2 regions of the Bradyrhizobium sp. BRP56 genome follow, and region 1 is predicted to be linked to the other one. Evidence: predicted binding sites of a transcription regulator. Region 1 holds the regulator's gene; the other holds the start of a gene.

Evidence for each region. Region 1 encodes LexA, which represses DNA repair genes until DNA is damaged. Its sites were predicted from a motif close to TGTTCNNNNTGTGTTCNG; they were not measured.
Region 2: a site for LexA is predicted at 4,455-4,472, ahead of I6F38_RS19970 (ATP-dependent Clp protease adaptor ClpS). Genes of this name have one in related genera too.

Annotation. Positions count from the first base shown of each region.
Region 1 covers NZ_JADYVV010000002.1:307,061-315,084, forward strand. The annotation lists gene I6F38_RS03200 (SPW repeat protein) at 1-70, shown strand, start outside; gene I6F38_RS03205 (MFS transporter) at 387-1,715, opposite strand; partial or broken gene I6F38_RS03210 (ComEC/Rec2 family competence protein) at 2,148-4,432, shown strand; gene I6F38_RS03215 (hypothetical protein) at 4,429-4,656, opposite strand; gene I6F38_RS03220 (hypothetical protein) at 4,802-5,230, opposite strand; gene lexA (transcriptional repressor LexA) at 5,487-6,191, opposite strand; gene glp (gephyrin-like molybdotransferase Glp) at 6,435-7,646, opposite strand; gene I6F38_RS03235 (HAD family phosphatase) at 7,673-8,024, opposite strand, start outside.
Region 2 covers NZ_JADYVV010000027.1:38,797-46,820, reverse strand. The annotation lists gene I6F38_RS19985 (flavin reductase family protein) at 1-275, opposite strand, end outside; gene I6F38_RS19980 (LLM class flavin-dependent oxidoreductase) at 385-1,485, opposite strand; gene I6F38_RS19975 (mechanosensitive ion channel domain-containing protein) at 1,841-4,186, opposite strand; gene I6F38_RS19970 (ATP-dependent Clp protease adaptor ClpS) at 4,501-6,231, shown strand; gene I6F38_RS19965 (tetratricopeptide repeat protein) at 6,238-8,024, opposite strand, start outside.

The sequences.
Region 1 (8,024 bases):
CTGGGAGCTGACGATGGATCGTGATTTCGCCACCTGGTGGCACGATCGCTGGCATCACCGAGCTGGCTGAGAGGAAGCGGACTGAGACGTTGGCCTGACCGCCAACCAAAGGCGGCCGGAGCGGGGATTGGCGTGGCGCGGGATCCCCTCTGCCGCCCGATGCAGGTTCAACAGAGACATCACGCTAGAGACGGCGGGTACGGGACGATTCAGAAGCGTCGTCCCGCACTCGCTGGACGGCGGCCATGGCGCCTGCAGGGTGAGAGCGTTTTCGGGCGACGTGGATACCGGTTCGCGTAAGGAAAACGCGTCAAAACAGGATTCCTGGGCCCCGTTCCGATCCCATCGGAACGGGGCTCTAGTCGCCCGTCAGCAAGGTGACTCCGTCACGATGCGGCTTTCGCCTCGATCTGCTCCCAAATTCTGGTCTTGCGTGTCTCGGGCATGATGAAAACGGCGATCACGAAGCACACCGCGGGAACGACAATCGGGTAGATCAGCGCGTAGCCGATGCTGCCGGTCGCCGCGAAGGCGGCTGACGTGATGAAGGGCACCAATCCGCCGCCCCAACCATTGCCGATATGATACGGCACCGAGACCGAGGTGTACCTGATCCTGGCCGGGAAAAACTCCGCCAGGAACGCGCCGACCGGCCCGTACACCATCCCGACGTAGCAGACGAGGATGAAGATGATGAAGACGGCGACCGGATAGTTGATGTGTCCCGGCTGTGTGACCATGCCGAGCCACAGATACAGCGGGTAGTAGGTGATCGCAGCAAGCAGCATTCCTCCGAGGATCACGGACTTGCGCCCGATCTGATCCGACAGCCAACCAAAGAAGATCAGGCTCGGCGTTGCGATCAACAATGCGGCTCCCACGATGTAGGCCGAGGTAACCGCATCGACCTTGGAGACCTGCTGCAGGAAGTACAGTGCCCAGAATTGACCACTGTACCAGACCACGCCCTGTCCAATCAGGACGACGATCGCGATCAGGATGTACTTGATGTTGGCGCTGAGGAAAGCTTCCCGCCAGGGATTCCTGGTCATCTGTCCGCGCGCCTTGATCTCCTGGAAAATCGGCGTCTCCTGGAGCTGCAGGCGGATGTAGATGGCGATGGCCACCAGCAGGAACGAGACCAGGAACGGCACGCGCCACGCCCATTCGTCAAAGGCCTGATTGCCGGCCCAGGTTCGGGTCAGAACGATCACGGCCAGCGACACCACGATTCCGAGCGTCGGCGAGGTTTGTAGCCAGCCCGTGTAGTAGCCGCGGTGGTCATCCGGAACATGCTCGGCGACGTAGGTGATGGCGCCGCCATATTCGCCGCCCAGGCAGAGACCCTGGATCATCCGCAAGCCGAACAGAACGAATGCGGCCGTCAGGCCGATCGATTCATAGGTTGGGATGAGTCCGATCGCGCCCGTTCCCAGGCCCATTCCGCTCAACGTAACAAGGAATGTATATTTGCGGCCGACCCGATCGCCCATCCATCCGAACAGGAAGGCCCCCAGCGGGCGGATCAGGAATCCCGCAGTGAACAGCGCGATCGTGCTCAGCAGGGCTGCGACGGGGTGGGACTGCTCAAAGAACTTGACCGACAGAACCGCGGCCAGGCTGCCAAAAATATAAAAGTCGTACCATTCAATGATGTTTCCCACTGACGCAGCGACAATCACGCGGCGAAAATCGCTTGGTACTTGAATTGCCATGTGCTGCTCCTCTCAAAAGCAAACGCTACTCCTCGCGTTTTTCAGCGATCCATCCGCTCGCGGAGTGCGCGTGGTGCGCGGCGTTACAGGCGAGATTTGCGCGTTCGTCCGCAACGCCTGATCTCAGGGGAGTTGTGGCCACCTGAGAGGAGCTCCAGCGGCCTTCAAGTGCCGCGAGCCGTCACTGCCTCATCCCCGTCTCTTTGGGAGTGGAGGCATCGGAACAGTCTATTCCTAATGTGATCGGTATCTTAGTGAGACTTTCGGCTCGATCGATTTGACGCAGGCGGCAGCCGTGGCCCGGCGCGAGCTAGGCAAGGCGCAGGACGATCCAGGTACCCGGGCGTTGCCGGTCCGTATTCTGCATCCGTTCCGCTAGTCGGGTGACGGGGCCATCCGCTAGCCTGCCGCCCGGCAGGGATCGCAAGCGGAATGGCGGAGCAGGGCACGACGCCGGGCGGCAAACGCGGCTACGCGGGGACGTGGCCGCCGCGCACGGCTGCGCCGGTCGGCGGCTTTCTCCCGGCGCGCGCCGGCATCTGGAAGCCTCTCGTCGAGACATTGCGGCAATGGGCGCGCGCCGAGGCCGGCGCTGGCCGCCTGTTGCCCTGGGTGCCGGTGGCGTTCGGCACCGGCATCGCGTTCTATTTCGCGGCCGAGCACGAGCCGGTGCTGTCGGTCGCGGCCACCGTCGCAATCCTGCTCTGCCTGCTGGCGCTGCTGCGGCGGCGGCGCAGCGTGTTTCCCGTCATCGTGATGCTGGCCGCGGTCGCCGCGGGCTTTGCGACGGCGACCTGGAAGACGGCGCGCGTTGCTCACACGGTGCTGGCGCGGCCGATGTTCTCGGTGGCGCTGACCGGCTTCGTCGAGACGCGCGACATCCGCGAGAAGACCGATCGTTTCGTGCTGCGCGTGGTTTCGATGGAGAGCCCGCGCGACACGACGAAGCTCGATCGGGTCCGGCTCTCGGTGAAGAAGGGCACCGCGCCCGATGTGGGCAGCTTCGTTGAGTTGAAGGCGCGGCTGATGCCGTCGCTCGGGCCACAGCGCCCGGGCTCCTATGATTTCGGCCGGGACCTCTATTTCCAGGGCATCGGCGCCTCCGGCTTCGTGATGGGCGCGGTCAAGACCAGGGAGCCGCCTGCGACCGGCGGCTTTGCGCTGCGCTACGCCGCCTTCATGCAGGGCCTGCGCGACGCCATCGACGCGCGGATCCGCACCACGCTCGACGGCGACCAGCGCGCGATCGCAACCGCCTTGCTCACCGGCCGGCGCGACGCGATCTCGACGCCGGTCAACGATGCGATGTTCATCTCGGGGCTCGGCCACGTGCTGTCGATCTCCGGCTACCACATGGCCGTGGTCGCCGGCGTCGTGTTCTTCGCGGTGCGCGCGCTGCTCGCGCTGTTTCCGGCGCTGACGGCGGCGCATCCGATCAAGAAATGGGCAGCGGCGGCCGCGCTGGTCGCCGCGGCGTTCCATCTGTTGCTGTCGGGCGCGGAGGTCGCGACGCAGCGGTCGTTCTTCATGACCGCCGTGGTGCTGCTCGCCGTGATCGTCGACCGCCGCGCGATCACCTTCCGGACGCTGGCGGTGGCGGCGCTGATCGTGCTCGCGATCGCGCCGGAGGCGCTGGTGCATCCCAGTTTCCAGATGTCCTTCGCCGCGACGCTCGGGCTGGTGGCGCTGGTGCAGATCGGACTGCCGAACCTGCTGGCGTCGCCCGACCATTCGGCGACGCGCGCGTCGCGCTGTGGGGCGGGCGCGAGCTCACGATGCTGATGCTGGCCTCGCTGGTGGCGGGGCTGGCGACGACGCCCTATGCCGCATTCCATTTCCACCGCGTGACGCCCTACGGGCTGCTCGCCAACCTCGCGGCGATGCCGGTGGTCTCGGCGGTCGTGATGCCGGCCGGCCTGCTGGGGCTCGTCGCCATGCCGTTCGGCTTCGACGGCGTGTTCTGGGCGATCATGGGTCTTGGCATCGACTGGATGATCCTGGTGACGCAATGGGTCGCCGCACTCCCGGGCGCGGTCGGCCGCATGGCGGCGTTCGGCATCGGGCCGCTGATCGCAGCGAGCGCCGGCATCATCCTGCTCGGGCTGCTGCGCACGCCGCTGCGCTGGTCAGGCGCGGTGCTGCTGCTGGTGGCCTCGGTCGGGGCGCTCAGGGTGCCGCAGCCGGACGTGCTGATCTCGGGCGACGGCCGCAACGTCGCGGTGCGTGGCGGTGATGGACGGCTGCATCTGATGCACAGCGCCAAGGATGCATTTTTGGTCAAGGAGTGGCTGGCGGCGGACGCCGACGCGCGCACCGCCACCGATGCGTCGCTTGGCGAGGGCGTCTCGTGCGATGCCGGCGGCTGCGTGACCCAAGGACCCGGCGGCGCCTTCGTCGCGCTGGCGACCCGGCCGGAGGCGCTGGCGGACGACTGCGAGCGCGCAGGCCTGATCGTGACGACGCGGCCGGCGCCGCAGGGCTGCGCGGCATCGGTGATCGATGCCGAGCGGCTGCGCCGCCACGGCGCGCTGGTGCTGCGACGGAGCAGGGACGGCTACGCCGTCGATGCGGTCAAGCCCGGCGGGATCGACCGGCCGTGGTCGCCGGCGGTTCCCGGCGACGGCGAGAGCGAGACGACGCTGCGCGCGCCCGCCGTCGCGCCGCGGCCCGCGGTGGATGCGACGCCGGCCGAGACCGATCTGCAGGGCGATGATTAGCCGTGGTCCGGCGACGGCGCGCTCGGCAGCTCGAACAGGCCGAGATGGTATTCGTCGGAGTCGGGGCCGGCGTCGGGCTTCTTGACGAGGGTGAAGGAAGCCTCGGGAAATTGCTCCCAGACTTTCAGGTCGTCGGCCGTTACCGTCAGCCAACCGAACCGGAACATGTAGCGGCCCGGTTCCGTGACGCGTCCAGCCTTTTGCCATGTGACCTTATCGACCACCGCGCACGTCCTCCGTGCCTGATGATGCGCCAAGGTGCCGGCCGACGCAAATCTCCTTCTGCGCCCCGGAAGCGGGAGTCCGGGGTCGCCCGAAATTGCTTAGGTCATCCGCCGCCGAACAGCTCATTCCGCGGCGACGATGCGCTCAACCCAAAAACAGCGTTGCGAATGCGGAGGGCCGCCGCTCCACAACCTTCGGCTTCTGCTCGACCGGCGGATGCAGCGCCGGCAATTGCAGCACGCTAACGCGCTGTCCCTCGACCAGCTGAGTCACCAGCACATGGCTGCCGTCGGGGAATTCGACCGCGTCATGATGCCGATCAGGCACGTCGGGCTCGACTTCGTTGAACACGCCGACGCGATAGTTCAGCGTCTTGGTCCAGATCCAGCGGCTGTCGTAGCGAACGTTCTCGGCGAAAGCGAGCTCGGTGCCCGGCAGCATGCAGACCGCGACAGTGGGGTCATTCTCCGAAGCAAAGCCGCGGGTCGACGTGCCGCGGAACGTCGTCGTGATCAGCGTCTCTCCGACAATGGCGGGGCGCGATGCCACGGCGTGCAGACTATAGTCACACATCGGATGGCTCCTCATTTCGAGGTAGCGACCCGTGCCTCTCCTTGAGGCATTAGGGCCTCTACCAGAGTGGACGATAGCGAACGAGCGTCTGCTCGTTTCTGGGCGATTGTACGACTGGTCCGAGATCGCTCCGATCACAAACACGCGACGCTGCGCGAGAGGTATCGGAGCGCATCGGGCAGGCCGTACGCTACACTATCATGCAAGGAACGATCCGACGTGTTGCTCGTTCCCGGCCGCCGCAAGTATTTGCAATTCAGTATTTGCGATAAAGGCCGATCAGCTTGCCCTGGATGCGGACCCGGTTCGGCGGCAGGATGCGCACTTCATAGGCGGTGTTGGCCGGCTCGAGCGCGATCGATGCGCCGCGGCGGCGAAAGCGCTTCAGGGTGGCTTCCTCCTCATCGATCAGCGCCACCACGATGTCGCCGGTATTGGCGACGTCGTTGCGCTGGATCAGCGCCATGTCGCCGTCGAGGATGCCGGCATCGACCATCGAGTCGCCGCGCACCTCGAGCGCATAGTGCTCGCCGGCACCGAGCATGTCGGGCGGCACGCTGATGGTGTGGCTGCGGGTCTGCAGCGCCTCGATCGGCGTACCGGCGGCGATCCGGCCCATCACGGGGACCGCGACCGGACGGTTGCCGTCATCCTCGGCAATCGGCGGCGTGCTGGCGCGCCGGCCGAGGGTGCCTTCGATGACGCTGGGCGTGAAGCCGCGGCGGCCGTTGCCGCCGCCGGCCGAGAGTTCGGGCAGCTTGATGACCTCGATGGCGCGGGCGCGGTTCGGCAGGCGGCGGATGAAGCCGCGCTCCTCCAGCGCAGTGATCAGGCGGTGGATACCGGACTTCGAGCGCAGGTCGAGCGCATCCTTCATCTCGTCGAAGGAGGGCGGTACGCCGGCCTCTTTCAGACGTTCATTGATGAAACGCAGTAGTTCGTACTGTTTGCGCGTGAGCATCTCGAGTATTCCCCCGGTTGATAGCGTCGTTCGATTCCGAGACTCTTCTGGTGGGGCCTGCAGGCCGGGCCTGACCTCAGGAGCATGTGCTCAATGCACCTGCTTCCATGCAGCTTCCCGATTGTAGACACCAGTACTCGAAACAAATCATGAACGGACACTATATGTTCGATATGTGTTCCGCAACCACTTAATTTCCGGTGAACGTGTCGGGCAACGCACAATCGGCGGGGCGCGAAAACCCTATTCGGGCAGTGTCAGAATCTCGCATTCGCTGCCCTTGACGGCAGCTGCCGCAAACGGCGGACGCACGAGAAGTGCCCGTGCCGCAGCGAGATTCCCGAGCAGCGACGAGTCCTGCTGCGTCACCGGCGTTGCGATCAGCGTGCCGTCCTCGCGCGCTTCGAGCCGCGCACGCAGATAGTCCTCGCGCTGGTCGTTGGCGGCGAGGTCGCGGCCGAGCAGGGCGCTCGCGCGGCGATGATGAATCACTTTCCGGCCGCTCAGCGCCCGAATCAACGGCACCAGGAACAGGAAGGCGCAGACATAGGACGACACCGGATTGCCGGGCAGACCGATCACCCGCATCGCGCCGAGCCGGCCATGCATCATCGGCTTGCCGGGCCGCATCGCAATCCGCCAGAACGCCATCTCGACGCCCTCGGCTTCCAGCGACCGCTTGACGAGATCGTGGTCGCCGACCGAGGCGCCGCCTGTCGTGATCAGGACATCGGCGCCGGCCTCGCGTGCCCGGCGGATGCCCGCCGTGGTCGCCTCTACCGTGTCGGCGGCAACGCCGAGGTCGACGGTCTCGGCCCCTTCGGCGCGCGCCAGCGCCCGCAGCGCGTAGCCGTTGGAATAGACGATCTGGCCGGGACCGGGCTGCGAGCCCGGCATCACCAGCTCGTCGCCGGTCGCCAGCACCGCGACCTTCGGGCGGCGCCGCACCGCAAGTTCCGGATAGTTCATGGCGGCCGCCAGCGACAGCGCGCGGTCGGACAGGCGGCTGCCGCCGGCGAGCAGCACCTCGCCCTCACGGAAGTCGACCCCGGCCGGGCGGATGTGCCGCCCGACGCTGGCGGCCTCCGTGATCGTGATGTGGTCGCCGTCGACGGCGGTGTCCTCCTGGATGATCACCGCGTCGGCGCCATTGGGAATCACGCCGCCGGTGAAGATCCGCACCGCCTCGCCGGCGCCGACCGTCCGCTCGAACGGCCGGCCGGCGGCGACTTCGCCGATCACCTTGAGCCGGGCCTTTAGATCAGCCGCATCGGCGGCGCGCACCGCATAGCCGTCCATCGCCGACATCGGCTGCGGCGGCTGGGTGCGGAGCGCCGCGAGGTCGTGCGCAAGCGTGCGGTGGTAGGCGGCATCGAGCGCGACCATCTCCTCCGGCAGCGGTTCGGCGCCGGCGAGGACGGCGGACAGGGCATCGGCAACCGGCATCAGGGCCACGCTCAGAGCTCCTCAATTCCTAATGTTCAAATTCCAAGTGCGGTCAAAGCCCTTGCCACGTCATCCGTCGACGTCACGTGGATAGCATGAAGGCCGCGCGCCCGCGCACCTTCGATATTAGCGGCCAGGTCGTCGAAGAACAGGATCCGCGACGCCGGCACGCCGATGGCTTTTACCACATGATCGTAGGCCTCGGCGTCCGGTTTGCGGAAGCCGATGCTCGAGGACAGGAAGACGTTGCGGAAATGGCTGAGCAGCTCGGCATGGGTGACCGAGAAATGCGCGACATGGGCCGGATTGGTGTTGGAGAAGGCGTAGAGCAGCATCCGCTCGGCGGCCGCCGCGAGCAGCGGGGCGATGCCCGGCATCTCGCCGGTG
Region 2 (8,024 bases), on a different contig from region 1:
TTGACGCCCTTCTGTCCAGAGAAGGTCAGCGCCAGCAGCGCGTGGTCCTCGTTCAGGAAGTTGATGACGAAATGGCGCTCCTCGCGGATGCGCTGATGCGCGCTGGCGTTACGGTTAACGCAGACCAGCACCGAGGGCGGATTGTCCGACAGCGAGCAGGCCGAGGTCACGGTCAGGCCGGTGCGCTGCCCGGTCTCGGAGCCGACCGTCACCAGCGCGACGGCGCCCGCGCAATGGCGCATCGCCTGCTTGAAACTCTGTGCGTCGACCGTCATGCCGCAAACCCTGTTTGAGCATGATCCTCCGGATCATGCTTCGGTAAAAACACTTCGTTCAAGATATGCGAGGCGGGGTGCGAGGCAAGCCCCGCACCCCGCGCAGCTGTCATGCAGCCTTCTCGAACTCGGCGCCGAGATGCTTGAGCCGCGGCATCACCTCGTTCTTGAGCAGGTCCAGCGAGTGCCGCCAGGCTTCCGGCTTGTGCTTGTAGTCGAAGCCGAACACACAGAGGACGCCGAAGCCGCCGACCTCCCGGTAGATCTTCTCGATCTTCTCGGTGACCGTCGCGGGCGAGCCGACGATCCAATTCCGGCGCGCGCAATATTCGACGGTGACGTCGCTGTCGGGCACGTCGGGCGCGTGCTTCAGATAGTCCTTGAAGCCGAAATGGCCGAGCAGCGGCAGGAAGTACTCGCTCATCATCCGGCCCATCATGTCGCCGGTCGACAGCTTCCACGCCTCCTCATCGGTATCCGCCACGAACACCTCGCGCACCAGCCGCCAGTCCGTGCGGCTCGGCTTGCGGCCGGTCTTGGCCGCGCCCGCCTCGACCGAGTCCCAGTGGCTGCCGACATAGGCCGGGTTGAGGTTGAGGCTCATCGGGATGAAGCCGCGCTCGCCGGCGAGCTTCAAGGTGTCCGAATTCTTCGACAGGCCGGCGACGCCGATCGGCGGATGCGGCCCCTGCAACGGCTTGATGTGCGGCTTGAGGAAGTCGAACATCGTGTCCGGCTTGCTCACCGTCCAGTACTTGCCCTTGTGCGTCCAGGGTCCCGGCTCGGACCACATCTTCAGGATGATCTCGAGCGCCTCGCGGGTCATGTCGCGGTTCTGGCCCGACATGCCGTCGACATTGAACATCGCCCAGTCGCTCGGCAAGCCCGAGGCCGCGACGCCGAAGTTGAGGCGTCCGTTCGAGAGGTGATCGAGCATCGCAACGCGGTTCGCGAGCTCGGCGGGATGATGATACGGCAGCAGGAAGCCGCCGGGCCCGATGCGCAGATTCTTGGTCTGCAGCAGCGCCTGCGCCACCAGCAGGTCGGGCGACGGGTGCGGCTCCCACGGCGCGGTGTGATGCTCGCCGATCCAGGCTTCCTGATAGCCGAGCTCGTCGAGCCAGCGCAGCGTCTGCAGGTCCCAGTCGTGGCCCTCCTTCAATCCGCACTCCGGCGGGTGCGAGGGCATGGTGAAGTAGCCAAGCTCCATGTGCGTTTCCTTCCTTCGCGTTGGGTTCAGTTGTGCAATGCGTCTTGCCGCGCATTGCATGACGATCAGCAAGCGCTGTGCCAGCGGAGGAAGTCGCAGGGAATGGGTGGGAACGGCCGGATTTCGGCCGGCTGCGCGCCGGTCAGCGGGCTTGGCAAGGCTGACGACGTCTCACCGTCGCGAGACGTGTCGCAATCGTGAGACGCGCCGGCAAGCATTCCCGCTGGTTGGCTCGGGCTGCCTTCGCACACACGGAAGCAGATACTCTCGCGGAGACTCCCCCTCACCCGAATTCGAGCTTCGCTCGAATTCGACCTCTCCCCGCAAGCGGGGCGAGGTGAAGCGGAGCGCCGGATCAGCCCGCAGCGCGGCGCGGCTGGGCGTTGGTATCGGGCTCGGAGGGTGGGGGAAGCTGCATCAGGATGGTCTGGCCCATCGAGGCGATCTCGATGCCCTCCTCCTGGAAGCGCCGTTTCATGCGGCGGTTGAACTCGCGTTGCACCGCCCAGCGTCCGCTATCGGTGCAGCGGATCTGGCCGACGATGGTCACGACCGAGCCGTCGACCTTGTCGACGCCCCACAATTCGAGGTCGCCTCGAATGAATGCGCGATACGCCGTCTCCTGGCGCATTTGGGCGACGATGTCCTTCAGCACCTCGCCGGCGCGGTCGGTGTCCTCCTTGTAGGACACGTTGACGCTGACCGCGGCATTGCCGGCGCCGCGGCTGGAGTTGGTGATCGTCGTCACCGCGCTGAACGGCACGACGTGCACCGAGCCGTCGCCGGCGCGCAGCCGCATGGTGCGGATCGAGACGTTCTCGACCACGCCCGAGAGGCCCGACACCGTGACGTTGTCACCGACCTGCACGGTGTTCTCGATCAAGAGGAACAGCCCGGTGATCAGGTCCTGCACCAGCTTCTGCGAGCCGAAGCCGATCGCGATGCCGACGATGCCGGCGCCGGCCAGCAGCGGCGCGACATTGACGCCGATCTCGCTGAGCGCCGTGAGGCCGACCACCGCGACGATCATGCAGAACAGCGCGGTTCGCAGCATCGGCTGAAAGGTGCGCAAGCGCGCGGCGCGGGCGTAATGCCCGTCGCGCGACAGGGTGTCGATCTGCCGATCCATCAGCGCATTGGCGACTTCCCAGATCACGGCCGCGGCCAGCGCGGCAATGCCGATCGTCACCAGCGCCGAGATCAGGCGACTTCCGATCTGGCCGCCATAGAACCAGACGATGGCGTCGACGCCCCAGACCTCGAGCAGCGCGACGAAGCCAATGAAGGCGATCACCGCCGTGACCACCTTGCGCAGCAGCGGCAGATAGCGGTTGGCGCGGGTCTCGAGCCCCGGGAAGCGCTGGATCAGCTCCGGGCTGATGCGGAAGCCGCGATCGATCAGGCTCAGCACCACCATGGTGACGAGGCGGGTGACCAGCAGCACCGCGACGGTGCCGACGAAATACTGCAGCAGCAGCGAATAGCCGTTGCGGATGTTGAGCGCCCACACCGCCCACAGCGCGAGGTCGAGCGCGATCGCCAGCACATGCCAGAGCGCCGCGAGCCGGTTGCGCGTCCGCGCCGCAAGCCCGGTGCGATCGGCCGGCGCGCGGATGGCGTCGGCGACCTGGCGGCGGCACTGCAGGATGATGACGACGACGAAGAGATGCACGACCAGCATCACGAGCCGGATCAGCGCGGCATAGCCGGCGCGATGCAGCCCGAGCAGCAGCGCGACATTGGCAAAGGCGATACCCGAGACGCCGACGGCGACGATGCGCCGGGCCCAGATCTCGATATAGGCCGCGGTCTCGGCACGGACGCGGAACAGGCCGAACGGCCCTGCCAGCGCGCGCACCGCGCAGATCAAGACGCGCGAGAACACATAGGCGTTGACGACGGCAAGGATCACGAGCCGCGTGGTCGATTGATCGCCGATCTCGGTGCCGAGCAGCGCGGTGGCGATGCCGCCGAACACGACGACCGGCAGCAGTTCGAGCAGCAGGCGCCCAAGCACGAAGGGCAGCCGGACCAGCGACTGCCAGGCCCGCGCCAGGCTGAGCCGGCGCCGCTGCAACTCGGGCGCAGGCGCGACGTCGGCAACCGACGACGGCGGATCGACGCTGGCGAGCGTCTGCACCGGCACGCGCGCGGTCTGCGGCAGCCGCGCTTCCAGGAACGCGACCGGCCGCTTGATCAGGCGGAACACCACCCATTCGGCGGCGAGCGCGCAGCCGAACACCAGCGCCAGCTTCCAGGCGATGTCGATCAAGAGGCCGTAGGCGACCGGATCATTGGCGGTGCGCACGAACCAGTAATAGAACGCCGGGAAATGCGTCAGCGTGCGCGCGACGTCGGCGACCTCGCGCGACATCTCGCCGACCTGCTCGGACACCATCAGCAACAGCTGTGCGCCGAGGCTGTCGGCGGTGAGCGGGATCGGCGAATGCTGCTCGGGCGCTGGCGCCGGCTGGGCCGCCGGCTGCGGCGAGGCATTGGCGATGGCGCGCAGCGTGTTGATGATCTCGCCGCGCTTCTTGTCGTCCTGCAGCGTGTCGAGCGCACGTTTCGCCTGCTCGGGCGTCAGCGCGTCGCCGGTAGCGGGTTGCGGCGGCGCCGGCTTGGCGGCCGGCTGCGCCAGCGCGGGAGAGACGAACAAGGTGAAGACGAGAAGCAGCGCAAGGCGAAGTTTGTGCGACACGAGGGCCTCATAAAATAACTGCGCGACCGCAAACCCTTGGGAGGAATCTGCTCTCGCGCTCGCGCCATGTCGGATACTCCTTTTCGCCCCGATGGTGTGTCGGAAGTTTGCCGCTGTGACGGCCATCTCTTGGCATTTGCCGCAACACAATCGTCACAGGCGTTGAGCCGCGTTTACACTTCGAGTGTGCGTTCCCGGCCGATCGGCCCACTACACGTCAGGGATGAGACCGCAGAATCTTTCGCTTGACGCGCAGGAGCCGCCGTGATGTTCTTACTTTGTTCTTTTGTTCCCAATTGCGTTTCGGGGGTCTCATGCACGACGTGTTTAGCGACGACGGTCCGGTGCGGCTCTTCATTCACGACGACGATGAAACCCCGCTGGAATTCGTGCAGGATTTGTTGCGTACGGTGTTCGGGAAATCCGAGCAGGAAGCCATCGCCTCCGCTGCCTTGATCGAGGCCAAGGGCGCCATTCCGTGCGGCCCCTATCCGGGACCGGTGGCACGGGCAATCTTCAACTCGGCGAAGTGGCTGATCCGCTCCAACGGCCAGCCGTTGATGATCACCACCGAGTCGGCCGACGCCAGCCGCCCCTGCGATCTCTGCGAAGCCCCGAGGGCCGTGACGGAGATTCTGATCTCCGGTACGACTGCGTCGCTGTGCAGCGACTGCCTGCTCGCTGCACGGCGCAGCTCGGAAGAATTGCCGGGGGAGACGTTTCGATCCGCTTACGTGGCGCTCGACTGGCATTTCGCCGGCGTGCCACGCAACCTGGTCGTGACACGGGCGCGACAGTTTCCGGGCCACATGCGCGCCGACGTTCAGGTCGCGATCGACAAGCTATTCACCGATCCGATCCACTTCTTCGGCATCCATGAAGAATATCGCTACGAGACGCTGGACTTCGCGGCGCTGATGAAGGCCGGCCGCAATGCGCCGGCGATCGCGCCGCCGCAATATCGCGATGTCGATATCGGCGAGGCCGAGCCGGTGAAATGCCTTGCCAATGGACTATGGCTGTGCCGAACCGGCGAACTGCGCTACGCCGTGCTGCTGACGTTCCATCGCGAATATGATCACGAGCCGTCGCTGCGAATCGAGCTTGCGTTGCCCGCCGGGGCGACCGGCAATGCTTTCGTGCAGCGCACTTTCGCCGAACTGGAAGCCGCCGTGCATGCGGCGCGATCCTATCGCGGCAAGATTCTGTCGCTGGAGGATGGCGCCAATTATCGCGGACGTTCGCGTGGCTTGACCGTGCATCGCCTGCCGACGGTCGCTCGCGATGATGTGATCCTGCCGGACCGGACGCTGCGGCTGCTCGATCGCAATGTGCTCGGCTTTGTCGAAAGCCGCGATCTGCTGCGCGAGCTCGGCCAGTCGACCCGCAAGGGCATCCTGCTGTACGGCCCGCCCGGCACCGGCAAGACCCACACCATCCGCTATCTCGCCACCAACCTGCCCGATCACACCACGCTGATCATCACCGCCGAGCAGGTCGGGCTGCTCGGCGCCTATATGAACCTCGCGCGGCTGCTGCAGCCGACCATGGTGGTGATCGAGGACGTCGATCTGATCGCGCGCGACCGCGAGGACATGGGCGGGCCGTGCGAGGAATCCCTGCTCAACAAGCTGCTCAACGAGATGGACGGCCTGAAGGAGGATTGCGACATCCTGTTCGTGCTGACCTCCAACCGGCCGGAAGAGCTGGAGAGCGCGCTGGCCGGCCGGCCCGGCCGCATTGACCAGGCGATCGAGGTGCCGCTACCCGACGAGACCGGACGCGGCAAGCTGATCCGGCTCTACGGCAAGGGCCTGCCGCTGGAGCAGCCTGTCATCGACGACGCCGTGCGACGCACCGAAGGCGTCAGCGCCGCCTTCATCAAGGAGCTGATGCGCCGTCTCGCCCAGGCCAGCATCGTCAGGGACGGTGGCCGCGAGGTCACCTCCTCTGACGTCGACGGCGCGGTGAACGAAATGCTGTTCGACGGCGGCCGGCTCAACGCCAAGCTGCTCGGCGGCGCGCAAGGAATGAGTGCGGGGTGAGGCCGATCACTTCGCCGCTGCCGGCAACAGCAACTCCCGCTCGCCGGCCGCAACGCGTGCAAGCTCGTCCGACACGCGCGCCAGCACGCGGCCCCAGGCCTGTGGCTTGTCCTGGCGGAACAGCCGCATGGTCGGATACCAGGGCGTGTCGGCGCGGTCGCGCAGCCAGCGCCAGTCGAGCGCGTAGGGACACAACATCCAGACCGGGCGGCCAAGGGCGCCGGCGAGATGCGCCACAGAGGTGTCGACGGCGATGACGAGATCGAGCGCGCAGACGGCCGCCGCGGTGTCGGCGAAATCGCCGAGCGTCGGCGCGAGGTCGACGATACCTGCGCCAAGGGCTCGCAGCACCGGAGCATCGTCCGGCCGCGGCTCCTTCTGCAGGCTGTAGAGCTGCACGCCTGATGTGACCAGCCGCGGCAGCACGGCGTCCGCCGCCAGCGAGCGCTGACGGTCGCCCTTGTGCCTGGGATTGCCGGCCCAGACCACGCCGACCTTCAGCGCGGTCACGCCGGCGAGCGCCTCGCGCCAGCGCGCGAGCTTGCCGGCATCTGCCCGCAGATAGGATATCGCGGCAGGAATGGTCTCGACGGTGGTGCGGAAGATCCGCGGCAGGCTCAGCAGCGGCAGTTGCAGATCGAACGGCGGCAGCGGTTCGCCGCGCGCGAATACCGCGACATCAGGCAGCATCGGCCGCAGCAGCGCGACCAGCGCCGGCTGCACCTGCAGAATGATCCGGCCGCCTCTGCCCGCCAGCATCGGCACATAGCGGACGAAATTGATGGCGTCGCCGAGTCCATATTCGGCAAACAGCAGCAGCGTACGTCCGGCGAGCGGCTCGCCCTGCCATTCCGGCTCGTCGAACACGGGATCGCCGTCGCTGAGCATCCTGGTCTTGCGGCGCCACTGATACTCCTCAAAGCCCTCCTCGAACTCGCCGTTCATCAGGAGGAAATGCGCGTGGTTGTAATGCGCGAGCGGCTGATCGGGATCGAGCGCAATCGCCCGGCGCGAGGCCACCAGCGCCGCATCGATCTCGCCGGCATTGCGCAGCGCGACCGCGAGGTTGGCGTGGCCCTTGGCATAGAGCGGCTCGAGCTCGATGGCGCGCCGATGCGCGGCGACCGCGGCCTCGACCAGGTTCTGCGCCTCGAAGATGATCCCGAGATTGGTGTGCGCGGCGGCGTAGTCCGGCTTCAGCGCCAGTGCGAGCTCCGCGCAGGCGATGGCGTCGTCGACCTGTCCGAGCTCGAACAGGCAGGCGCCGAGATTGTTGAGGATGACGTGATCAAACGGGTCGCGGGCCGAGACCTGGCGATAGATGCGAACAGCCTCCTCGCGTTCGCCTGCCTCGTGCAGCACCATGGCCAGCAGGCGCTGCGGCGCGATGTTGCCGGCATCGAGCGCGATCGCGCGGCGATAATGCTGGGTTGCGTCCGCCAGCAAGCCCTGGCGATAGAGCGCCGCGCCAAGGCCGCAATGCAGTCCGGCATTGTCGGGATCCGCGGCAAGTCCGCGGCGATAGGCCGTGGCGGCCGTTTCGTGCCTTTTCTGATCGCTCAGCACATTGCCGAGGTTGAGCCAAACGCCGCGGTAGACCGGATCGCGCGCGATCACCTCGCGATAGGCCTGCTCCGCCTCGACCGGTCGCTGCTGCCCGGCCAGCGCGACGGCGAGGTTGAACCGCGCCCGCGTCAGGCCGCCATCGAGCGCGATCGCACGGCGGAACGCGGTCTCGGCCTCGTCGAAACGCGACAGATCGCACAGCGCAACGCCGAGCTTGATGTGCAGGC